Regions from separate parts of the Parashewanella tropica genome, predicted to be linked through region 1. Evidence: predicted binding sites of a transcription regulator. Region 1 holds the regulator's gene; each other region holds the start of a gene.

Region 1 (5,892 bases):
AACCCCAACAGGTGGCTTATATCGGTGACGATATGGTTGACCTACCTGTAATGAAGCAGGTTGGGTTATCGGTGTCAGTGGCCGATGGTCATCCTTATGTTAAACAACAGGTCGACATGGTGACCTCGATAAATGGCGGTCATGGTGCCGTTCGCGAATTGGCCGATTTAATTTTAGAATCACAAGGATTGTTTGAATCGGCTCAAGGAATGAGTGTATGAACCGAGTGACCCTTGCCATCATATTGTTTTTCAGTACCGCATTAGTACTGTATTGGCAGGTGCAGCAAAAACAAGGTGAAAAAGTTGCGCTAGGTCCTCAAATTGAGCGACCTGATTACATGGCGACCGAGCTTAACAGTATTTCCTACGATAAGCAGGGACGGTTAAGCAGTCAAGTAACAGCAAAACACATGGAACATTACGCGACAAGAGATACGACATTATTTACAGAGCCTGTATATTTACTTTACGGTGATTCGAATGAGAGTCCTTGGCGCATCTCGGCTAAAGAAGGCCGCTTAAAAAAAGATGACACTCAAAAAGCTTATTTAGATTGGAATGTGAAGTTAGAAGCGGTTGGGAAAAAAGAGCCCCTTCAAAGTGTCAGTACTCGCTATGTTGAGTTGGATTTAGACAAAAAAATCATGACCACGGATGCGATGGTTTACATTAAAGGCAATGGATTTAACAGCCAAGGTAAAGGGCTATATGCCGACTTAAACCGTGAGACGGTACGCTTAAACGATCAGGTAACAGGAACCTATGAAGCGAATAAATAATATACTGCTGGTGGCATTTTGCTCGGTAATGACGTTCTCTACCGTAGCCAAGCAGGATGATTTGAAGCAAGATTTAAGTATTAGTGCGAAAAGCCAAACCGGCGATTTAAAAAACAATAAATTGTCGTATTTTGGTAACGTCAAAATTATCCAAGGCAGTATTAAAATTCATGCCGACGAACTGAGTGCCGTTAATGATGAAAAAAATGGCCACAAAGTGTTTATCGCCAAAGGTAAGCCGGCAACGTTTTCGCAAATATTAGATACGGGTGAATTGGGCACAGCCAGTGCCGTAAGTATTCGTTACGACAATATCAGTGGTGATTTAGTCCTTAAAGGCGGTGCTGAGTTAGATATCGGTGGCAGTAAAATGAAGGCGGAAACGATCCGCTACAATATTGCTAACCAACACGTTACCGCAGCGAGCTCTGGTAAAGGCAGCGACCGAGTACAGACCATTATTCCTGCTGAAAATTATCAAAATGCGCGTAAAAAAGACAAAAAGTCTGCGCCATCATCGAACACACCAGCTGAGAAGAAGCAATGACTCAGAAAACTCTGACAGCAAAACATCTTGCAAAAAGCTATAAATCTAGACAAGTGGTGAAGGATGTCAGTTTATCCGTAAAAACAGGGCAAATCGTCGGTTTACTGGGCCCAAATGGTGCGGGTAAAACCACCACCTTTTATATGGTGGTAGGATTGGTAAAAAGTGATAAAGGTGAGATCTTTATCGATAGCGATGATCTCACGCTTGATCCTATGCATATGCGCGCTCGGAAGGGGATTGGTTATCTTCCGCAAGAAGCCAGTATTTTCCGTAAGCTCTCGGTTTACGATAACATCATGGCCGTATTGCAAATGCGGGCATCGCTCAATCAACGCCAACGGGAAGAGCAACTAGAGCACTTACTTGAAGAATTTCATATCACCCATATTCGTGACAGCCTTGGCATGGCATTATCGGGTGGTGAACGTCGCCGAGTCGAAATTGCCCGCGCGTTGGCAGCGAATCCGCAATTTATTTTGCTGGATGAGCCATTTGCCGGGGTTGACCCTATCTCTGTCATTGATATTAAAAAGATCATTGAGCAGCTCAGAGACCGTGGTTTAGGTGTATTGATCACAGACCACAATGTCCGAGAAACACTGGATGTCTGTGAACATGCCTATATTGTGAGCCACGGCAGTTTGATTGCCGAAGGTACGCCAGAGGAAATCCTCGATGATAAGCATGTACGTGAAGTGTACTTAGGAGAGCAATTCACGTTATAGTGATGATTATTTGGGAACCCTTATAGGGAGTCCTGCTATGCGCCAACAAGAACAATAAGAAGGACAAGCGGTAACTATGAAAGCGTCACTCCAGCTTAAGTTAGGACAACAGCTCACCATGACGCCCCAGCTGCAACAAGCCATACGCTTGCTACAGCTTTCATCATTAGAGCTACATCAAGAAGTTCAGCAGGCTCTTGAATCTAATCCTTTGTTGGAATTAGAAGAAGAGTTAGCCTCGGCTAATGCTGAGTCCGTAACAGCATCTGAGGCTGAGCAAGATATAGTCATAAAGCAAGATGATAATGCGGACATTGCTGAGCCAGTAACGCCTGATACCGCTGAGACTTTAACCCAAGAAAAGCTCACTGAAGAGCTGCCCATGGATACGACTTGGGATGAAACCTTTACCGCTATGCCTACCTCGGGTAGTGGTGCTTTACCGGCTGACGATCTTCCGTTTCAAGGTGAAACCAGTGATGGACTATACGAGCATCTTGAATGGCAAAAAAATCTTACTCCGTTTTCTAGTACTGATTATGGTATTGCGACCGCCATTATTGAGGCCATTGATGAACGAGGGTATTTGACTCAATCGCTTGAAGATATTTTAGAAGCAATGGGCGACCCTGAGATTGAAATGGATGAAGTGGAAGCGGTATTAAAGCGAGTACAACATTTTGATCCCATTGGTGTTGCGGCTCGAGATGTACCAGAATGCTTATTATTACAATTGTCTCAGTTTGATGAGGCAACGCCGTATTTAGCCGAAGCCAAACACATTATTAAAGATCATATTGACTTGATTGCCGTTCGTGACTTTCGATCTTTGTTGAAAAAAACTAAGCTTAGAGAACCACAGTTAAAAGCAGCGATGAGTTTGATCCAAAGTTTAGACCCAAGACCGGGTTTAAACATTGGCCGTAAAGAAGATGAGTATGTTATTCCTGATGTATCCGTGATGAAAAAGAATGGGCGTTGGCAAGTGGAGTTAAATCCCGATGCGATGCCGAAAATCGGACTCAATCAGCAATACGCAGCATTAGCGAAAACCAGTCGTAGCAGTAGTGATACCCAATTTGTTCGTGGTCATCTTCAAGATGCTAAGTGGTTTATTAAAAGTTTAGAAAGTCGCAACGATACCTTATTAAAAGTGTGCAATTGTATCGTCAAAAATCAGGTCAACTTTTTTGAGCATGGCCCAGAAGCCATGAAAGCCATGATTTTGAATGATGTGGCCGAAGAAATCGAGATGCATGAATCGACCATTTCACGAGTGACGACACAAAAATACATGCACACGCCGAGAGGGATTTTTGAACTGAAGTACTTTTTCTCTAGCCATGTGGGTACTGACGATGGCGGAGAATGTTCTTCCACAGCAATTCGTGCTCTTATTAAAAAGCTAGTAGCTGAAGAAAATCAGAAGAAGCCACTCAGTGATAATAAAATAGCGCAATTACTTGGAGAACAAGGGATCAAAGTAGCAAGACGTACCATCGCCAAGTATCGAGAGGCAATGATGATCCCACCATCAAATCAGCGCAAAAGTTTATGATCACATAAACGTCAGCTAACAACGACAGGAGGCAATGGATATGCAAATCCGGATCAATGGTCAACAAAATGGTCAGCAGTTGGATGTTACTGAATCACTAAAAGAATACGTCAGCGGTAAAATGGCAAAACTTGAACGTCATTTCGAACAGATCAATAATGTGCGCGTCGTGCTAAATGTTCGAAAATCGAATCAAACCGCTGAAGCCAGTTTGATATTAAATGGCAAAGAAGCCTATGCCAAATCACAACATGATGATATGTATACTGCCATTGATTTGTTAATGGCAAAGCTCGATCGTCAAGTGATCAAACATAAAGAGAAGTTGATAAAACATTAACGATGGAATTAAACATCATTTTAAAGCCAGAATGCACAACCTGTGCGACGCCTGGCAGTAAGAAGAAAGTACTGGAAATGATCAGTGACTTGGTTGCTTCTCAGTATCCAGAGCTTTCTTCTCAAGAAATCTTTGAGAGCCTCCTCGCCCGTGAAAAAATGGGCAGTACGGGCATTGGAAATGGTATTGCGATCCCACATGGTCGATTAGACAACATCGATACTCCGATTGCAGTATTGATCAAATGTGAGCAGCCCATCGCCTTTGAAGCCATCGATAAGCAACCTGTGGATATCTTGTTTGCGCTATTGGTTCCTTCTGATCAGTGTCAAGAGCATCTTAGTACCTTATCAGCAATGGCTGAAAAACTCAGCGATAAGCAAACTCTCAAACAGTTACGTCGTATTAATGACGAGCAAGAACTTTATCAGGTGATTACTGGATGAAATTAGTCATTGTTTCGGGTCGAAGTGGGTCGGGTAAATCGGTAGCACTTAAAGTACTTGAGGATCTAGGCTATTACTGTGTTGATAATCTACCGATGAGTTTGTTAGGTGGATTAATTGAAGAGCTAAAACCGACTCAAGAGCTGGTAGCGATCAGTGTCGATGTCCGTAATCTACCTGAACAAGACAAAGTATTTGAGCAACAACTGAAAAGTTTCATTGATATTGAGATCCTCAGTTTCTTTATCAGTTCTAATGATGAGGTTTTACTTAAACGATATACCGAAACAAGACGATTGCATCCGCTGGCCTATCAATGCAAAAACTTACCCGAAGCGATTCGTATTGAAGGTGAGCTATTGTCAGGCATGTCTAAGATGATGGATCACTTTATAGATACTTCAGAAACCAATGCTTATCAGCTCAGTGATAAAATCCGAGAGGTTTTGCTTGGTAGAGTCGAGCAAGAGCTGGTGATCAATGTGGAGTCTTTCGGTTTCAAACACGGTCGTCCTAATGATGCTGACTTTATGTTTGACGTTCGATTTCTTCCGAATCCTCATTGGGAAGAAGCCCTTAGACCATTCACTGGGCTTGATAAACCTGTTCAAGATTTTTTGAATGCTCAACCTGAAGTGAATAAGTTTATCTGGCAAATTGCCAATTTGATTGATACTTGGCTACCTCAACTTGAACGGAATAATCGTAGCTATCTGACCATTGCGATTGGCTGTACAGGTGGGCAACACCGTTCTGTGTTTGTGGCTGAGCAGCTTGGTGAGCATTTGAATAAAAATAATCGTAATGTCGAGGTTCGTCATAAGGAACTGGTGAATGCCGACGCTTGAAAAAGAAGTTCTGATTTGCAATAAGCTGGGCTTACATGCAAGAGCAGCCACTAAACTAGCCGTATTAGCCTCAGAATTTGATGCCGAAGTGACGCTCAAGCAAGGTGATAAATCGGCATCAGCTTCAAGTGTTTTGGGATTGTTGATGCTGGAATCTGGCATGGGAAAAACCATTAAAGTTATTGCTACAGGAAAAGATGCTAAAGCGGCTTTAAATGCCGTTTGTCAGCTGATTGATGATAAGTTTGAAGAGGCTTGTTGAACTAGAACCTCATTAAAAGGATGATAGATGAAAGGATTTATCGCGTTACTTTTGATTAGCTTGTTGGCGGCTTGTTCTAGTCATTCAAAGCCTGAGTTTAATACTCCTCTTGCATCCAATGTAAAAGTGCCTCAAAACTACGATTATCAGCTGGATGTCAGTTCTACAATCATTGATGTTTCTTCAGCTAAACCTTTAACTAATCTAGGTAAATTTACTTTTACTGAGCCCTATTATCATAATTGCCTAGTGCTAAAGCCAATTAGAAAACCTAAATACCAATTTATCTATGCCGGAAAGCTCAGTGGCCATTCTATCTTTTCACCCTATGCAGAATACACTGATAGTCATTATTACCAAGTGGTTTTTTTAGATAAATAGT
Region 2 (5,892 bases), 1.9 Mb from region 1:
ATCAACGAAGCCAGGATGCCCAGGATATGTCCCTTTTGCATCACCAAGCTTTACCTTGCCGACTTTAGCAAGGTTTTTACGTTTATGAAATCTGGCCATTGTTTCTCTTCTAAGCTCTTGGCAAGCTGAAACAACATGGGAGAAATCATTATCAATGCTTTCCAGCAGTGCTTCAATTGCTTGATCATCAGAGTAAGAAATAGGGATGTGGGTAATCAGCTTATTGTTGAAAGCGTTTCCTTGCTCATCAACCGCTTTATTAGTATTCGCATGCGTTGAGCTGGTCTTAAATAGTGGAGCAAACAACTCATAGCTTGGTTCCGACCAGATACCGGGTTTGATAAACAACTCTTTTATCAGCTTAACTTTTCGATCTTTCCATTGTTCGTAAAAGCTGACCATACTTCTATTAGACGCTTTAACTGATAGTTTTTGTGCAGCAAAAAGATGCTCTACAAACCTATTTATTTTGGTGAACGATCCGGCATCTTCAAAGTCTTCTCTGGTAAGGCAGAAGTCAAGAATAGTTTCTGACAGTCGAGCAAAACCATCTGCATGAGCTCGGACTGTTTTGGTACTGTATTTTAGGCTATGGGTAAGGACGGCATCATATAGCTGATCAGTTAACTCTTCACCGTATCGCAGATAGAAGTCATGCAGTGGCCATGCTACTTCTTCGCCTGATTTCGTTTTTGCTTTCCAGCCTTCGTAGAGCTTGTATGCTTTTGTATCTTTCTCCAATGCAGCATATTCCTTACGGCAATAAGAAATATCCTCTGTTTCATAAGTTGTTTTCGTGGCAGGAAACTCAGGCATAACAAGACCATTGACTTCACAGATGCCTTTAAGTGCGGCACGGAGCTTGTATACCATTTTATTGCTGGTAATAGGGGTGTACTTCATCTCATGGTAAATGAAGCCTGCAAAGCATCTGACAATGTGTGTCTGATCTTGGTTGAACGATAAATAGCTCAGCGTTTGACCGGTGCAGTGCAGAAACACAGAGAATAGCTTGATTGCCAATGTTGTATCTTCTTGCTGGCGTGCACTCAGCCCTTTGATGTGTTGCTCAAGCATCCCTTGCAAGCTCTTATCAAGCACTGGCGGTGTAGGAAGGTACTTTAAACCATTGGTATGGATCATTCGACATTCCTGTTGGTTTCTTTGTTGCCGAACAGTATGAGGATATTTTGACAATTATCAAATTAAATTTGTCAAGGATTAATAGCTATATACTGCTATCAAATAAGGTGTGATACTTATTTCGGGCAATTTTGACAAAAAGATGAATTAGGAAAACACTACTCCCATATGGCCTTCATCTACGGTATAAAATGAGCTGGACACAGCCAAAATGACAACGGCTCCAACAGCAATCTTAATAGCGCTTCCTGCCGATAATTTATTCATTATTTCTACTCCTTTCTTATTTTAAGATCAGAGCACTTTATCAATAAAAAACAAATACACAACAATAAAAAACAAAGAAGACTCGTTATTGTAAATGTCGTTTAAGTATCACTTACCTTTTCTCTTATAACGCTTCAACATTGTCTCATTACCTTTTATCCCCCCCTGATGTAAATAGATTATGGCTTCGCTATCAAATGAACTAATGTGCTGTTGAAGCGTAATTAAACCCACAGGGTCGTATAGTAATTCAAATTCAATACCCGAAGAACTTGCCATTTGCCACATTTCATAACACTCAGAATATAGCTTGCCAAAGTGGTACTTTTTATCAGGGCTGACGATTAGGGGAAAAGCGCTATCTTCTGTAGCTAACATTTGAAACTGCTTTTGTAAGTATGCAGCATCACCAACTACAGGGCATGTTACAACCTGAATACTTGCAGTGCATTGGTCAAAATATTCATTTAAATAAAATGCTGTTGTACCCGTTCCTGAAGGCAGAAATATTGTGGCAGACTCTATTTTATTTGCAGCACACCAAACCTCTATTTCTTGAGCTAATATATGCACGCCAAAACGAGCAAATTCACAGCGCCCACCTTCAGGCACCAATAACATTGAGGTTTCAGCTTCACATTCTTGCTCTAACCATAATTGCTTTTCATCAGCAGATAATTTCAAATCTGAAGGAAATTCTATAATCTGTGCCCCTTTTTCAAGCGCGCCAGCATAATTGCCTACTGGGTTTTCTTTTAAATGAGCGGGAATACGATCAACATAAAATTTGAATTGCCAGTTTTTTAACTCAGCCAAACACGCTAGTGACCATAAAGAGTTTGCTTGGCATGAGCCATAACCCACCAGCGTTTTAACTTGAGGAAACTCATTAGCGAGAAAGTAATGAAACTTGCGGGCTTTATTGCCACTAAATTCCTGATGGAGTAAATCGTCACGCTTGATGAACAATTTACGTTCAAATAAGTCAATGGCAGTAATAGGGCTTTGGGTTAATTTCATCAATGTTTAGTTATTATGACTAACTGAGCAAAGCTATATTCTACCTCAAACCCTCTATTAAGCGTAAAATTAGGTACTTATCATCTTGGCACATTAACTGCTTTACCTAATTTAGAAATATTTTAAAAAGGTAAATAGCTCCTATGTCTGTATTACGATTAATCTTTAACATTGCTTGGTTCGTTATGGGTGGTTTTTTAATGGGCTTAGCATGGTGGTTAGCTGGACTGATTTGTTTTATAAGTATTATCGGAATTCCTTTTGGTCGTGCCTGTTTTGTCATTGGTGAAATGGCTTTTTGGCCTTTTGGAAATGAGCAAACTAATCGTCGTAACGTAAAAGGCTTTGAAGATATTGGTACAGGAGTGCTTGGCACAATTGGTAATGTTATTTGGTTCTTATGCTTTGGTATTTGGCTGGCTATTGGTCACTTAACTCACGCCCTAGCCTGCTTTATCACCATTATTGGTATACCTTTTGGTATCGCCCATTTAAAGCTAGCGCTTCTGACATTAGCTCCCATCGGGCAAACGGTTGTCCCAAAGCGCGTTTAATTATTAGGGCATTTCCAATTAAATTTCAATATGCCGTTTCAGCCGAAAAATTGTAAGTTCGATTTTTTCATCATTATTTATCTTACAGCGCGCTCCATTTAGCTCGACCACTCTGGTTAATGGCTGAGCGATGCCATAGGCAGCGACGTAAAACAAACACATGGGCGTGGGAGACTCATGCTGCTGACCATCTTGAGGTTGATACACCATTGAGAACAACATGCCAGTATCGAAGTTTTCATTTTTTCCTAGCTGATGACCTACACTGAGCCCTTGAGTTGGATCAATGATCACACCTGTTACTTGTTGCTGTTTCTGACTGACATCGTACCGGGCTCAATTTGATTAATCGGAGTACATTGATCATCAAGATTCACAACATTGGCAATTTCATTTAAATGCTCCACTTGAACTAACCAATTACCTTTTTTAGTTGTGAACTTCATCTCATTGTGAACTCCACAGGGCAGATCTTTAGCAAAACAATTGAATGACAAAAGTGCCGGTAATATAGTTAACCAGACAAAACGTTTCATGTATTTTCTCCCTACAATGAGGGGGCTATTCATTACTGTAAAAAATATCTCAGCAGACAAAAAGCCCCTAGCACAAATAGAAATTATTCTTATTTATGTTAGTTAGAGAGAACTGAATTAAAACTGTATCGATTGAAGAAATCAATGAGAGTCTTTCAATACAACTTGCATTGGAGGTACTATCGTAGTTGGGTCAAGGCGCATTTGATACCAATTAATTCGCCAGTCTAAATGTGGCCCCGTTGAACGCCCTGTCGAGCCAATTTCTCCGATTTTTTGACCTTGTTTTACCGATTGCCCTTTAACCACATCTAACTTACTCAAATGAAGCATGCTAGAGCTTACGCCATAGCCATGGTCAATAATAATGGTTCCACCTGAATAAAACATATCAGGTACAGCTAAGGTGATAATGCCATTAGCAGGTGCAACAACTGGTGTGCCAGTAGGCTTAGCGACATCTACACCATAGTGTGGGCGGCTGGGCACGCCATTGTAAACTCGTTGGCTGCCATACACGCCTGAAATAGGCCCTTTCGCAGGCCAGATAAATCGAGTGAATATGCCATCTAAGTCTGAATCTGTATTTCTGGCTGCTCGTACTTGTTGACTGTCTTTTTTAGAGCGAGCAACGGCTTTAGGCTCAGGCTTCATGATTTTCTTAGCAATACCGTTCACTCGTTGAATACGATATTTTTTCTTCGTTAAAACCACTTCTCGATTTATCTCAGTTCCGTCTACCAAAATTGCTTTTAGGTTATTCGTTAATTCAGCTTCACGTCCAAACCCAACCACAAACTTCCCTGAGTCAGTAGCTCGTACAGACTTCCCATTAAGAAATAACTGAGCACCCACGGGTGCTTGACCTTTCAATAAAGTGCCTTGTTCGAATTTACCAAATAGCTTGATATTATCTGCGGCAAATGTCAGAGATGATAAAAATAGAAAAGGAAAAGGAAAAAATAAAAGATAAGAAAGAGTCTGCTTTTTCATGGCATTAACCATAATTGTTAACGAATAACAATATTAAGTCAGACTCTTTTTATGGAAGCAAGGAAAATTAGTATTTCGCAATAGCGCCTTTGCCAACACCTTCGTAGGCTTTAACTAATACTTTGGTATTTGGCGACTCATTAGCTACATATTGAGCAACGAAATCAGCCAAAAGTTCTACAGTTGTATCGTGGGGAATGATGTCACAGACTTCTTTTGAAATCGCTAACTGAAACTCACCTTGAGGAGCTTGATATTTAAAACCAAAGTGACTTTGATCAGATATGTCTTTGCTATTAACATCTAAATCTGCAAGCTTAACGATATCTTCTTCCGTGCCTAAATAAATATCTTGCCAACGCTGTGCCCAATATTCATTCCATTGTTGTGATTCTTCACCATCAATAAATACTGAAATTGGACTGCGATGACCATGAGCAATACGCTGACAATTTCCATCGTGTTTTTTCAGACCATGACTGTAATGATAATAAGGGCGATTTAACTCTTCAGCACGTAAAGTAAGCTCGATATTGAGTACATTATCTGGTAGCACTTTTTTCAGTTCGTTATTTAAAAATTGAATGGTTGAGTCGTGATCAATCACATCTGAATCAATGAAAGAAAATGCTTGTTCAGGACAACGTAAATGAATACTGCCTTTGGCAGAGTTAAAATCAACTCGAACCATTTCATCTTCTACATCTTGATAAGAACTAGCCGATGATAGCATTGGCACTGCAAGGCGATGATCCAATACGTCATCAATAGTGCGCTTAATAGTTTTCTTTACCTTGGCAAAGTCTAAGACCATGTTTTGCTCATCAAGCCCACCATCAAGCACAACATCGACAATCCAACTTTCACCAACCATACCGCGCTCGGCACACAAATATGAAAAATCAATGACAGTTAAGTCATTTACAAACAATAACATCAAAACTCCTCGGCAGATAAACAGTCCACCATCTATCCTTTCGGATTAGCCCCACCGGCGAAAGCCAATAGGCTATATAACTTTAAAGAACCGAGTATTTTACTCAAGTTTTATCTTGGTGGCGAGTGAAGAATTTTAAACATCAAATACTGTGATTTGGCGCACATAATTCACTGAAATGTTGTATGATATTGTGCATATTAGCCCATCAATAAGGTGCCCTATGAAAACGCTTATCTGTAATGCTCAACTGGTCAATGAAGGTAAAATATCCACTCAAGATGTTTTAATTGAAAATGGTCGCATTAGCCGTATCGATCGCCAAATTACGGCTCCAACTGATGCTAAAGTCGTTGATGCTAATGGCAATCACTTAATTCCTGGAATGATCGATGATCAGGTTCACTTTAGAGAGCCAGGTTTTCCCAACAAAGGTACCATC
Region 3 (5,892 bases), 930 kb from region 1:
CACAGGCAGCAAGTATTAAGGCGATTTGGTTTGCACCAGATGAACTATCAGATGAAAAAAGATATACCGATGCCATTAACATGCATATAAGTGCAAAAACAGGCAATAGCGCATCCAGCGAAGAGGCTGGTTTATGTTGTGACATTATTCAGTTTCCTTGAAACTTTATTTTTTTATCGTTTGGCTAAATCGTGACATAAATCACATGGCTTTGTCGAATTGGATTTTGTTAAATCTACAGTGAATTAAAAATTGTATCAGCTGAGGGAAATATTACTGTGAGCAGGGCTTGTATTTTTGATTCTGACTAAATCGGTCTTAAGCTAGATAAATGGAATGATTGTGCTGAACACAATGGTGATCAACTTAAGTTGACCACCGTTATAAAATGGTAATTATTTATCCTCTGGTACATAGCCTTCGATTTTGACTTCTTTACCTTCAAATAAAAATTCAACCATGTTTTTTTCTAGTAGTTGGCGATCATCAGCATTCATCATATTCAGCTTATGTTCGTTGATCAGCATGGTTTGTTTCTTTTGCCAAAGTCCCCAAGCTTCTTTACTGATGTTATCAAAAATACGCTTGCCAATTTCACCCGGATAAAGTTGAAAGTCTAGACCGTCAGCTTCTTTATTTAGATACACGCAATTTACTGTGCGAGCCATATTTTATTCCTCATCTTCTATCGATCTTACTTCGGCCAAGATCTTTTCTGTAGCCGCTGCTAGCCCAACTTTTTCAGGGGCGAATAAATTAAACCACATTTCTGAGTAACCACCTGAAACTAGAGGCTCCATTACTTGATTATGGTTATTGTCCAAGTCTACCAAAGAAGCACTAATATCTAAATGATAGTGACTAAAGGTATGTCTAAACCCAGATAAGCTTTGAACACTACTAGGGAGTATTTTAGTCGTTTGTATGTATTGCTCTAATTCAGTAGCCGTTTCAAATTCAGGAAAGCACCATAGCCCACCCCAAATACCTTTTGATGGGCGTTGTTTCAGTAACACTTTTCCATTCTGCTTTAGTACTAAAAAATGGGTGGCTTTAACTGGCTTTTCCGTTTTAGGTTTTTTACCCGGATAATTGGTTTGCTTTCCTTGCCGCTGTGCTTGACAGTCGAAAGCGACAGGACATTGTTCACACTTAGGCTTGGAGCGCGTACAAATCATGGCGCCAATATCCATCATGGCCTGATTGTACTTTTGTATTTCTGACTTAGGCGTGTAGCGATCCGCAATTTCCCAAAGTTGGTTTTCAACGGTTTTCTTTCCTGGCCAACCTGAAATTGCGCCATGGCGAGCAAGCACTCGTTTTACGTTGCCATCTAAAATGGCATGGTGCTGACCTAAAGATAAAGAAAGCACTGCACCAGCCGTTGAGCGACCAATACCAGGAAGACTTAACACATCATCAAAGGATTCAGGAAATTGACCTTGGTATCTATCACGAATAAGCTGAGCGGCTTTATGTAGATTTCTTGCTCTGGCGTAGTAACCGAGTCCAGTCCAATGATGGAGTACCTCGTCTTGTTCGGCATTAGCTAAGTCTAAAACACTGGGAAAGCTTGCCATGAATTTTTCAAAGTAGGGAATAACTGTAGCAACCTGAGTTTGCTGAAGCATGATTTCAGAAATCCATACTTTATATGGGGTTTTACTCTGCTGCCAAGGTAAGGTTTTGCGTCCGTGAATGTCGTACCAATCGATGATACGATCTGAAAAAGAGGGTATTTTTGTCATGGCGGCAGTGTAATCGGCATCGATCAACTAAACAAGAGACTTGCACTGTTTTTCACTTTGTTGGTATAGCTAAATCAATACAATGTGGTCTCCACAGAACCTCAAGAGTAGGCTGGCTTAAAAGAAATTTATGCTGCGTTAAATTGTCTCAACGTAGGATGACTATGTTTTCACCAATTAGCCTTGCCTAAATTCCTTTTAACTCCAGCTGAGTATGCCAATTTATATTGATTTAGCTATAATGCCTCATCTTTTATGATGCTGTAGATATTTGAGGCAATAATGAGCGAAGTTACCACCGCTGAATTTAATGAAGAAGGCAAGTACCTTCGTAAAGTTAGAAGCTTTGTATTACGTGAAGGTCGTTTGACCAAAGGGCAAGCACACGCTATTGAAACTCAATGGCCAACAATGGGATTAGATTACAGCCCTGAATCAATCGATTTAGAGTCTGTATTTGGTCGTGATGCTGATACGGTTCTTGAAATTGGTTTTGGCATGGGCGCTTCTTTAGTTGAAATGGCTGCTGCCGCTCCAGAGCAAAACTACATTGGTATTGAAGTACATCAACCGGGCGTTGGTGCTTGCTTGGCGAGTGCGGCAGAAGCAGAAGTGAAGAACCTTCGTGTATATCACCACGATGCGATTGAAGTGTTAGAAAATTCGATTGCAGACGGTTCATTAGCTCGCGTGCAATTATTCTTCCCAGATCCTTGGCACAAAAAGCGTCATCACAAACGTCGTATTGTTCAAGCTGAATTTGTGCAATTACTAAGACGAAAGTTAAAAGTTGGCGGTGTATTCCACATGGCGACCGACTGGGAAAATTATGCAGAGCACATGCTAGAAGTTATGGATGCCGCTGAAGGTTACAAAAACCAATCTACAACTAATAACTATGTTGAACGTCCAGAGCATCGTCCTTTAACTAAATTCGAAGCGCGTGGCCAAAGACTCGGTCACGGTGTTTGGGATCTTATGTTTGAAAAAATTAGTTAGTCAATTTTTACCAAGAGTTAGTAAATTTTGCTAACTCTTGGTTTTATCAATTTTATATCATTTCTCTACACTTCCTTCCTTTTATTGAAAATACCATTTAAAACAATTGGTTATAATTTTTGGCACAGTTCCTGATATAGCTTGTTCAACTTAACGATAAAGGAACTTCACCATGACTTTTGCTAAAACCACAACAGCGTTAATCATTGCTAGCTCATTCGTTACTTCTTCGGCACTGGCTCATGATGAACACCGTAAAGAATGTAATATTTCACTTAATTACGATATCTCAGCTTCAGCTAATGCTTTGACTATCACTGATAATGGAAATGAGCGATATCGTATTGTCGGTGACCGCTTATTTGTAAATGATAAACAAATCGCATTAGATGACAGTCAAAAACATCTTCTATCTGAATACCGCCAAGAGCTGGGAGAGCAAGTTCCTCAGGTTATTGAGTTAGTAAATGGCGCTGTCGAGTTAGCATCAGATGCTATGGGATCAGCCCTTACTCCTCTTTTAGGTGAAGATGCCAGCGGTAAGTTGGAAGACGTTATGGAAAAGGTTCAAGAGCGCGTAGGAAAAGTGGCATACCAAGATGGCGATACTTATCACTTAGGTGCAACTGAATCGACAATTGAGCAAGCCTTTGACCATAACTTTGAAGAAGAAGTTGAAAGTGCCGTTAAAAGTTCAATTGGCAGTATTCTTATGAATGTAGGCGCTCAACTTATGTCATCGGATGGCGGCAGCTTTAGCGAAAAGCTAACTGCATTCGAGCAAAAAATGGAAAACATGGCACAAGAGATAGAAACCCGTGTTGAAGCGAGAGCAGCGGAGTTCGAACAAAAAGCTGACATGATGTGTGATAACTTCAAAGCGCTAGCGACGCTAGAGCAAGAGGTGAGAGTAGCTATTCCTGAGTTAAAAGCACTACCCGCTACGATTTACAATCAGAAGTCGAGCAAAGAACAAAGTATTTAAGATCAGTTTCCTAACATTGTCTTCCCTTATCTCCTTGGAAGTTCAGGCGCACTAGTTGCGCCTTTTTTTATGCTAAAGTATGTCAATTAATAATTGAGTGATGATTTTTCAATGGCATTAAGCAGTCAGCTGTTGTTATTTTTAGATGTAGTACAACAAGGTTCGTTCACTAAAGCTGCGGCTTTACACGATATGGATAGGTCGTCTTTATCAAAAAAAATTAAACAATTAGAAGCGGATTTAGGGGTGAGATTGCTTAATCGTTCGACACGCTCATTTTCCCTTACTCCGGCTGGTGATGAAGTTCTTGCAACGACTCTGAAGCTTAAAGATAACTTAAATGAAATTAAGTATATTGCGAGTTCTTATCAATCAGAGCCTAAAGGAAGGCTTAGAATTACTTCCCCTAATTATTTCGGGCACTTATATTTATCGCCAGTGATTACTGATTTTATAAGAACCTATCCAGATATTGAAATTGAACATTGTCTCTCAGATATAAAATCGGACATTATTTCAGATAATTTTGATTTAGCTTTTAGGTTTGGCAAGTTAGTTGATTCTCGACTTATCGCTAAGAAAATTGCGGATGTTAATTATGTGCTGGTGGCTTCTCAAAGCTTTGTTGAAAGATATGGCTTGCCTCTAACACCAGAAGAGTTAGAGAGTTTACCTAGTGTTGTTTATAAAAACTCTGACATCACTCTCGATCAACTAACTCTTATTCACAAGGGTAACAGTGAGAAAAATAAGAACATTCGACTTCAAGGGCGCTATAAAGTAAGTGATATTCGAACCTTGATTAATTCAGTAGTGGACGGGCTTGGTTACAGCTTTTTTGATGCTTCTATTTTAGATAAACCAATTTCAGAATCCGGTTTGGTGACTTTATTACCTCAATATAAAGTTGCTAACAAGGAAGCAGGCATTTATGCGCTGTATCCTCACATCAAAAGCTCGATGCTGGCGCGTCGTTTTTTACAAGCAGTGGAGGAACACATCGGCACTCCTCCACGTTGGCTCTCAAATTTAGAGTGATTTAAAGAACAGTAACAACGTCTTCAATAGGTAAACGAGCTTTAGGGCGGCCATGATTATAATCTTCACCGTCCAAGTGATAGCCCATAGCAAGCGCAAAATCACATTCAAAACCACCAAGTTCGTTTGCGAACTCTTCACCGATAAGTTGTTGGTCAACGCCTTCCATAGGTGTTGAAGCAATACCTAAGCGAGCAAGAACATGCAAAATATTACCTAATGCAATATAAGTTTGTGCTTTCGTCCAGTTTCTATTTACACCTGACTCATCAGTGTTTAATTCGGCAAAAGCAAATGCGCCATTTAGCATGTTGTCATAGTGTTCAGCGTCTAAGTGACCAGAGGCAACTTCAGCATCAACGACTTTACGATAATCCTCTTTATTAAATTTAGGATTATGGGCAAACAAGATGATGTGTGAAGCTTCAGTAGCATGAGGCTGGTTAAACTGGTACATATTCGCAAACGTATTATGAAAACGTTTCTTTGCTTCTTCACTTTCTAAAAAGATGAACTTCCAAGGCTGTGAGTTGATTGAAGATGCAGAAAGACGAATCGCCTCTTTAATGACATCAATGTATTCAGCAGAGATACGTTTAGTTGCATCGTATTTTTTTGCGGTATAGCGATTGTTCAAATCTTTAATAATTGGGTGAGACATGGCTTTTTCCTCAATACTGTCGAATTGAGGGCATCATAGAGAATTTGAACGTATGGATAAATAACAGTTGCTTCCAATCACTGTGGAAAAAATTACCCATAATCTAGAAGTTTAAATTTTGCACTATTTTGGTGCGTTTGCAGTTGTGTATGGTGCGGTTTTTATTCTTCATTTCTTATTATCTTCAGTGTATTTTCAAGTCAGATTACTGAAGTTGCCATTGTTATTTTATTTAAAAACAACTGGTTAAGTATTTTTTTGATGAAGGTTCTAATCACTAAATATCATTCAATTGCAAATTGGCAAAGTTACTGCTGTTAACAAATTTTAAACATTATGTATGGAGGCAAAATGAAACTTGTAACAGCCATAATCAAGCCCTTTAAATTGGAAGATGTTCGATTAGGAATAACGGAGATAGGGATTACAGGACTTACCGTTACAGACGTAAAAGGTTTTGG
Region 4 (5,892 bases), 1.9 Mb from region 1:
ATAACTCCCCCCTATATGTTAAATATGTACAGCACAATCCCTCGGGCTGTATCTGGTTTTGCCAGTGAGTCAGAGCTTAAGCAAGCAATGCCCAAACCCATCTCTGGTAATGCAGAGCTCTTCGTTATAGAAGAAGGTGATTATTTAAACATAAGACCTTTAGCAGCAACCAATGAACCGTTAGTGAAAAAGCACTGGAAACAACACCAACCTCACTTTCCATCACAAGTATTAACCAAAGCACATGACTTATATTGCCAATTAGCTTCAAGTGAAGTTGAAGATCAATTGAAACCTTCTATTTTCCATGAATTAGAATCTCTCGCTATTCCCTCATACCGAAATCAATTCAGGCAAAGAGTACACAATGATGAGTATGGTGAAATCACTACTTATCAGATTGGTTTATTAGAATTTTCGGTGTTAAAACTTGAAGTTAATCAACAGGAGCTCCAAGAGCAACTACAGCAAGATATTGAGGCAATCGAAAAAGAAGTTGAGGAAGCCGGAGAAGATAAAGCAATTAAACATAAATATAACCAAGCACAAAAAGGCGAACCAATAGATCAAATGACTGGAAGCCTACGGACGTTTGATTTAGACATGGAAAGGAATCTCAACACAATCCATATACTCGAAGAAAGGCATCACGCAACCCTTGAAGAGGTTGTGACTTTTTTAAATCAAGAACGCTTTGCTGCCGAAGCGACACTCAGTCAAAAACTATACGGAACGGTTATGGCTGCCCTAAGGCACAAAGAAGGTCTCCCCGTTAAATTCTTTGGTTGTGTCGGGCCCAGCCATTTTACTTATCGGTACTCAAGATCAACAGCTGAAGAACTAGCATCACAACTCCATGTGAAAGTCGAATGCTATAAAGACTTTTGCTTTAATACCCAAGAGCAAAAAATAGAGCTTCTCAAAATAGAGCGCAACGCACGCTCCACTAAGTCAATGCAAATTCAGCTGACATTACTTTTTGAAGGACGAAAAGTCAGTGTAATAAAAGCAGTTGTTAACTGTGGTGATGATTTAGAATCACATCATCTCAATCATATCCTGCCTCTGAGTGAGTAATATTTATTGATAACATTATCAGCGCTGGTTTCAATTAAATCCAAGACCAACTCAAAACCATCTTCAACACCATAATATGGATCTGGCACTTCTTGATAATCACTGTCAGAAAATGACAACAATAACTTTAATTTATGTCGATATTTGATTGGGCAAATCATCTGTAAATCTTGTAGATTTTCTTTATCAGCCGCAAGTATAAGATCAAAATCCGCAAAATCGTTTGACACTACTTGTCTAGAGGTAATTCCTGAAAAGTCGTATCCACGTTTCTCACCAGCAAAACGAGAACGAGGGTCAGGTAACTTGCCTTGATGAAAACCTATGGTTCCCGCACTATCCAATTTGGCATCTATACCAGCTTGATGAAATTTCTGTCGAAAAACAGCTTCTGCAGTAGGTGAACGGCAAATATTGCCCATACAAACAAATAAAATCGATTTCATGGTTATATACTAACTAATTCCTTTTGCTCGACCTTAACGGTAAATGGAGAGAGATTCAACAAGGGTGATCTCCCTCAGACAACACAACTGAGGAAGATCAGGGGGAAAGTCGGGAATTTATATGTCGTTACTGCTTGGCAGTTAAACTTTTTTTCATGTCAGGGCTTAACTGTAGGGTTACCCTTCTATCAAACACGTTATTTTCTAACGTCTGCTCTTGATGAATAGGCGCAGAATCACCATAAGCTTTTGTCGTAAGGCGTGTTTTATCTACTCCAAGGCTTACCAGTACAGACTTTACTGACTCAATCCGCTGCTCTGACAATTTCTGATTGAAATCGCTTTGCCCTTGTCTGTCAGCAAATCCACTTAAATCTAAAGTAAGTTCAGGCTGAGATGTCATTAACTTAGCTACTTCTTCAAGTTGCTTTTGATACATAGTCTCAACTTGAGCAGAACCCGTTCTAAATTGCACATTCAAGCCTAAATCTAATTGCTTTAAGGTCTTCATTTCACCTAACTGCTGAAGTTTATTTTGTGCTAAACGGTACTGATTCGATAAGTGCTTATAATCTTGCTGCTGTTGTTGCAATTGTGCCAATTTCATTTGTTGTTGCTGTAACTTAGCATCTTGATTATTGAGTTTTTCTTCATCAGCAACACTTTTACCTATAACGCCTCCAGTTATAGCACCAATCACAGCACCGATAGGCCCTCCGACCGCTGCACCAAGTAGTAGACCAGAACCTAATCCAACTAACTGCTCTTGCTGTCCATGTTCTTCTTGAGTTGATGCTACCGCCATATTACTGGTAACGATTGAACCAATGATTAGTGTAGAGATAAGTGCCTTTTTCATAATGTGCTCCATGTATGCGATTTAAATTCGATTTCGTTTCGATGGAGTAATTAAAACAAAGCAAATTGGCAGCTTTCGGGAGCAAAAATGATCAATTCAATATCAAATGTGGCAGAAAAATGGCTTTTTCTTCAATCCGCAGATTTTTCATAACTTTTTCGGTATATTGCTTTAAAACCTCTAAAAACAAACACCAATGAAACGCATAGCTATCGTAGAAGACGAAACCATTATTCGCGAAAATTATAAAGAACTGTTAGAGAACCATGGTTATCACATTCAAGACTTTGCTAATCGCGCATCAGCTATGCAAGCATTTGAAATAAGATTACCCGATCTCGCCATTATTGATATTGGTTTAGAAGATGAATTAGATGGTGGTTTTATGTTGTGCCAATCACTCAGAGCCATGTCCCCTACTTTGCCGATTATTTTTCTCACAGCTCGAGACAGCGATTTTGATGTAGTTAGTGGTTTAAGGCTTGGTGCAGACGATTACCTCAGTAAAAACACTAGCTTTCCTCACTTAATGGCTCGTATCGCAGCATTATTTCGTCGTAGCGACTTAACTTCTCAAACTAAGCATGAAATTATTGAAGTTAATCACCTCCAACTTGATCTTGATAAGATGACAGTGCAATGGCAAGGACAAACTTTAGAACTAACGGTTACTGAATTTTGGATGTTACATGCATTAGTGAAACGCCCCGGTCATGTTCGCAGCCGAAATGATCTAATGTCTGATGCCAAAATCTATGTCGATGACAGCACCATTACTTCTCATATAAAACGGATCAGAAAAAAGTTTATTACAGTTGATGCTGACTTTGATCACATCAGTACCGTATATGGCATGGGTTATCGCTGGAATCAATAATGCGAAAAATGCTTTCTTTAAAATTTCCTAGATTTAATCTGAGAATAAAGTTTCTCGTCATAGTGCTATTTTTATCCGCCTTACCATGGTTTGGATACCGTTACTTTAATGAGCTTGATGTCTACTTAAAACAAACCCAATTCCATAATTTATCCAATACTTCTCAAGCCGTCGCAACAGCATTACAGCAAAGACCAAAGCTATTCGAGCGGTTAAACTTTTCCCGAGATAAAATTCAGCCTAAAGATTTTTATTTATATCAGCTCAAACACCCTGTTAATTTCACAGGAAATACTACTGACTGGCAGCATTCTCAAATCCAAGAGAAAGTATTTAGAGGAGAAAATAAGGCAGATAAAGCCATTGTGCATCTTGGTCAATTTGAAGGCCAAATTTATATGAGTTTTGATATTAGCGCTCCGAATTTAGCGCTAAACTTTAATTCACCTTCCCCGTATTCCAGTCAATATTTACAAATATCCACAATAAAAAATCAGCACTTTAGCCGATATTTACTGACATTTTTAGCAGGAGGTGAACTAAAAGGGTTTTCTTTACCCAATGAGCCTGCAATGATAACTCCTTTAACTCCTGAGCCTGATATTGAAGGGAACTGGATACAAACCCCAAATGGAATGTTGCTTCAAGTGAGCTTTTCAAAAGGACTTTTAGGTGAGTCTATGGCCTTTGAAAGCTATTTCCACACTATCTATGCCAGCCGCAGCATTTCTTCAAGCTCAGTTAACTCACCATTCACCTTAGGACGGTTGATTGAACCTAGTAATGACATCGAGCAAATCATAGATTCATTAGATAATACTGATTCAAGAATTTGGGTACTCAATCATGCAGGACAAGTACTTGCAAAAGGCGGTGAGATACATGAATCGGGACAAAACTGGAGCTCAGGCATCAATAAACCTTCTTATGTTCCTGACTTCTTAAAACCTATCTACTCTTGGTTTATAGGCTCTCCAAATCAAAATTTTATCGACCCCAATCGTCAGCAAATCCAGTTTGATGACCCTATGACTCAAAGGGCATTAAAAGGCTTTAAAGGTCAAGCGGAAATAGGCATAGCTAATTCTGATATGGAACTGCTATCAAGCGCTACTCCAATTTGGCATCAAGGTATTGTTGTAGGTGCCGTATTAGCGCAACAAACCACACAAGGTATACAAGATTTACGTAGCCATGCTATGACATCGTTACTTAATACCGCATTAATTGTCACCTTGTTAGCCAGTACTAGCATGTTGATTTTTGCAACATCAATCTCACGCAGAATCACTCGTTTACGAGATCAAGCAGAGTCAGTTATTGATTCCGAGGGCAAAATACAAGCTATTGACATCGATAGTCGACAAGCTGATGAAATTGGGGACTTAACTCGCAGCTTTTCAAGCATGTTAAATAGAGTGGAAGGCTATAATCATTATCTGGAAAACATGAGTTCTCGCTTATCCCATGAGCTAAGAACGCCAATCACTATTGTTCGATCATCGCTTGAACATCTTGAATATAAATTTGCTAATGATGAGTTCGAAACAAAGTATCTAAGTCGTGCCCAGCAAGGGTTACAAAGATTAAATGGCATCTTAAATAGTATGACTGAAGCCACTCACCTTGAAGCTACGCTTTCAAATGAACAAAAAGAGTCTATAAATTTAAGCGAGCTTATCAAGCAATTAGGTGAAATGTATCAGCAGATATATTCCCAACACCAAATCAAAGTCAGTGTTGAAGATAAAGAACTGTATATTTCAGGAATCGCAGATCACCTTGCTCAAATGTTGGATAAAATCATTGCAAACGCTAGCGAATTTGCAAAACCTGAAACAGAAATTGCTATTGTGCTAAAACAAAAAAGTGGTACTGCCATTCTATCCATTTCAAACTACGGAATTCCACTTCCAGAAGGTATGGAAACCGATATTTTTAATTCGATGGTGTCGATAAGAACTTCAGATCCACAGAAAACACATTTGGGATTAGGGCTATACATATCCGCCATGATTTGTCGTTTTCATAACGCCAATATCACAGCGTTTAATGACAGAGACCAGCATAAGGTGACTTTTGAGATTAAATTTCCTCTCATTTAGACGGTTGTTGATCTAGTTCACCTATAAAATTAGATTTATCTAATATAGTGTCTGTATACAAATAAAAAGGATTTGGATATGGACTTTATACTTTGGGCGACAAAAGAAAACCCATGGGTAGGTATGATCATCGGCCTGCTTTTTTTCTTATTTTTGTTTCTGATCAAACCCACTGTAATGTGGTATTTTTCCCTCAAAAACAAAGAAAAATAGCGTAGTTGTTCTTCACATTTACTCGTGAGCTTCTATAAAGACCTAAATAACCTGAGCTCTGCATAAGCAAACCTCTACAGCTCAGGTTAAATACGTCCAATACAAGCATTTCTTGAAGAAGCCCTTTAACTTTTAGCTAAAAAACATTGTCATAAAACTGCAACAATGCTCATACTAGTATCATGGTAAATTATTGTTAGCCCAAGTTTTTCTATGGGTTTCAAGAATTACCATTTAGGGAATCCTAAGTTCAAAACTCAATCCCACGTTGTTAAAGGAATTACTCTCGTGTCAAAAATGATCAAGCATACTATG

The links. Region 1 encodes sigma-54, which starts transcription at its own class of promoters, with help from an activator protein. Its sites were predicted from a motif close to GTTGGCACGNNNNTNGNNT; they were not measured.
Region 2: E2H97_RS11680 (YccF domain-containing protein) is a predicted target of sigma-54. The motif match lies at 2,515-2,533, and genes of this name have one in related genera.
Region 3: E2H97_RS05335 (YggN family protein) is a predicted target of sigma-54. The motif match lies at 2,866-2,884, and genes of this name have one in related genera.
Region 4: pdsR (proteobacterial dedicated sortase system response regulator) is a predicted target of sigma-54. The motif match lies at 2,490-2,508, and genes of this name have one in related genera.

What each region holds. Positions count from the first base shown of each region.
Region 1 is NZ_CP037951.1:335,685-341,576, forward strand. Features, by position in the region: gene kdsC (3-deoxy-manno-octulosonate-8-phosphatase KdsC) at 1-221, shown strand, start outside; gene lptC (LPS export ABC transporter periplasmic protein LptC) at 218-781, shown strand; gene lptA (lipopolysaccharide transport periplasmic protein LptA) at 765-1,328, shown strand; gene lptB (LPS export ABC transporter ATP-binding protein) at 1,325-2,056, shown strand; gene E2H97_RS01475 (RNA polymerase factor sigma-54) at 2,133-3,614, shown strand; gene hpf (ribosome hibernation-promoting factor, HPF/YfiA family) at 3,655-3,954, shown strand; gene ptsN (PTS IIA-like nitrogen regulatory protein PtsN) at 3,957-4,400, shown strand; gene rapZ (RNase adapter RapZ) at 4,397-5,248, shown strand; gene E2H97_RS01495 (HPr family phosphocarrier protein) at 5,235-5,510, shown strand; gene E2H97_RS01500 (hypothetical protein) at 5,538-5,891, shown strand.
Region 2 is NZ_CP037951.1:2,658,714-2,664,605, forward strand. Features, by position in the region: gene E2H97_RS11670 (hypothetical protein) at 1-1,143, opposite strand, end outside; gene E2H97_RS11675 (1-aminocyclopropane-1-carboxylate deaminase/D-cysteine desulfhydrase) at 1,519-2,430, opposite strand; gene E2H97_RS11680 (YccF domain-containing protein) at 2,574-2,984, shown strand; gene E2H97_RS11685 (hypothetical protein) at 3,003-3,278, opposite strand; gene E2H97_RS11690 (hypothetical protein) at 3,284-3,520, opposite strand; gene E2H97_RS11695 (M23 family metallopeptidase) at 3,662-4,513, opposite strand; gene E2H97_RS11700 (6-carboxytetrahydropterin synthase) at 4,581-5,450, opposite strand; gene E2H97_RS11705 (dihydroorotase) at 5,674-5,892, shown strand, end outside.
Region 3 is NZ_CP037951.1:1,262,358-1,268,249, forward strand. Features, by position in the region: gene nhaC (Na+/H+ antiporter NhaC) at 1-145, opposite strand, end outside; gene E2H97_RS05320 (oxidative damage protection protein) at 396-668, opposite strand; gene mutY (A/G-specific adenine glycosylase) at 672-1,748, opposite strand; gene trmB (tRNA (guanosine(46)-N7)-methyltransferase TrmB) at 2,031-2,747, shown strand; gene E2H97_RS05335 (YggN family protein) at 2,920-3,732, shown strand; gene E2H97_RS05340 (LysR family transcriptional regulator) at 3,844-4,770, shown strand; gene E2H97_RS05345 (nitroreductase family protein) at 4,772-5,431, opposite strand; gene E2H97_RS05350 (P-II family nitrogen regulator) at 5,783-5,892, shown strand, end outside.
Region 4 is NZ_CP037951.1:2,613,183-2,619,074, forward strand. Features, by position in the region: gene E2H97_RS11510 (hypothetical protein) at 25-1,077, shown strand; gene E2H97_RS11515 (low molecular weight protein-tyrosine-phosphatase) at 1,053-1,523, opposite strand; gene pdsO (sortase-associated OmpA-like protein PdsO) at 1,651-2,382, opposite strand; gene pdsR (proteobacterial dedicated sortase system response regulator) at 2,579-3,259, shown strand; gene E2H97_RS11530 (ATP-binding protein) at 3,259-5,364, shown strand; gene E2H97_RS19055 (hypothetical protein) at 5,443-5,577, shown strand; gene ppk1 (polyphosphate kinase 1) at 5,875-5,892, shown strand, end outside.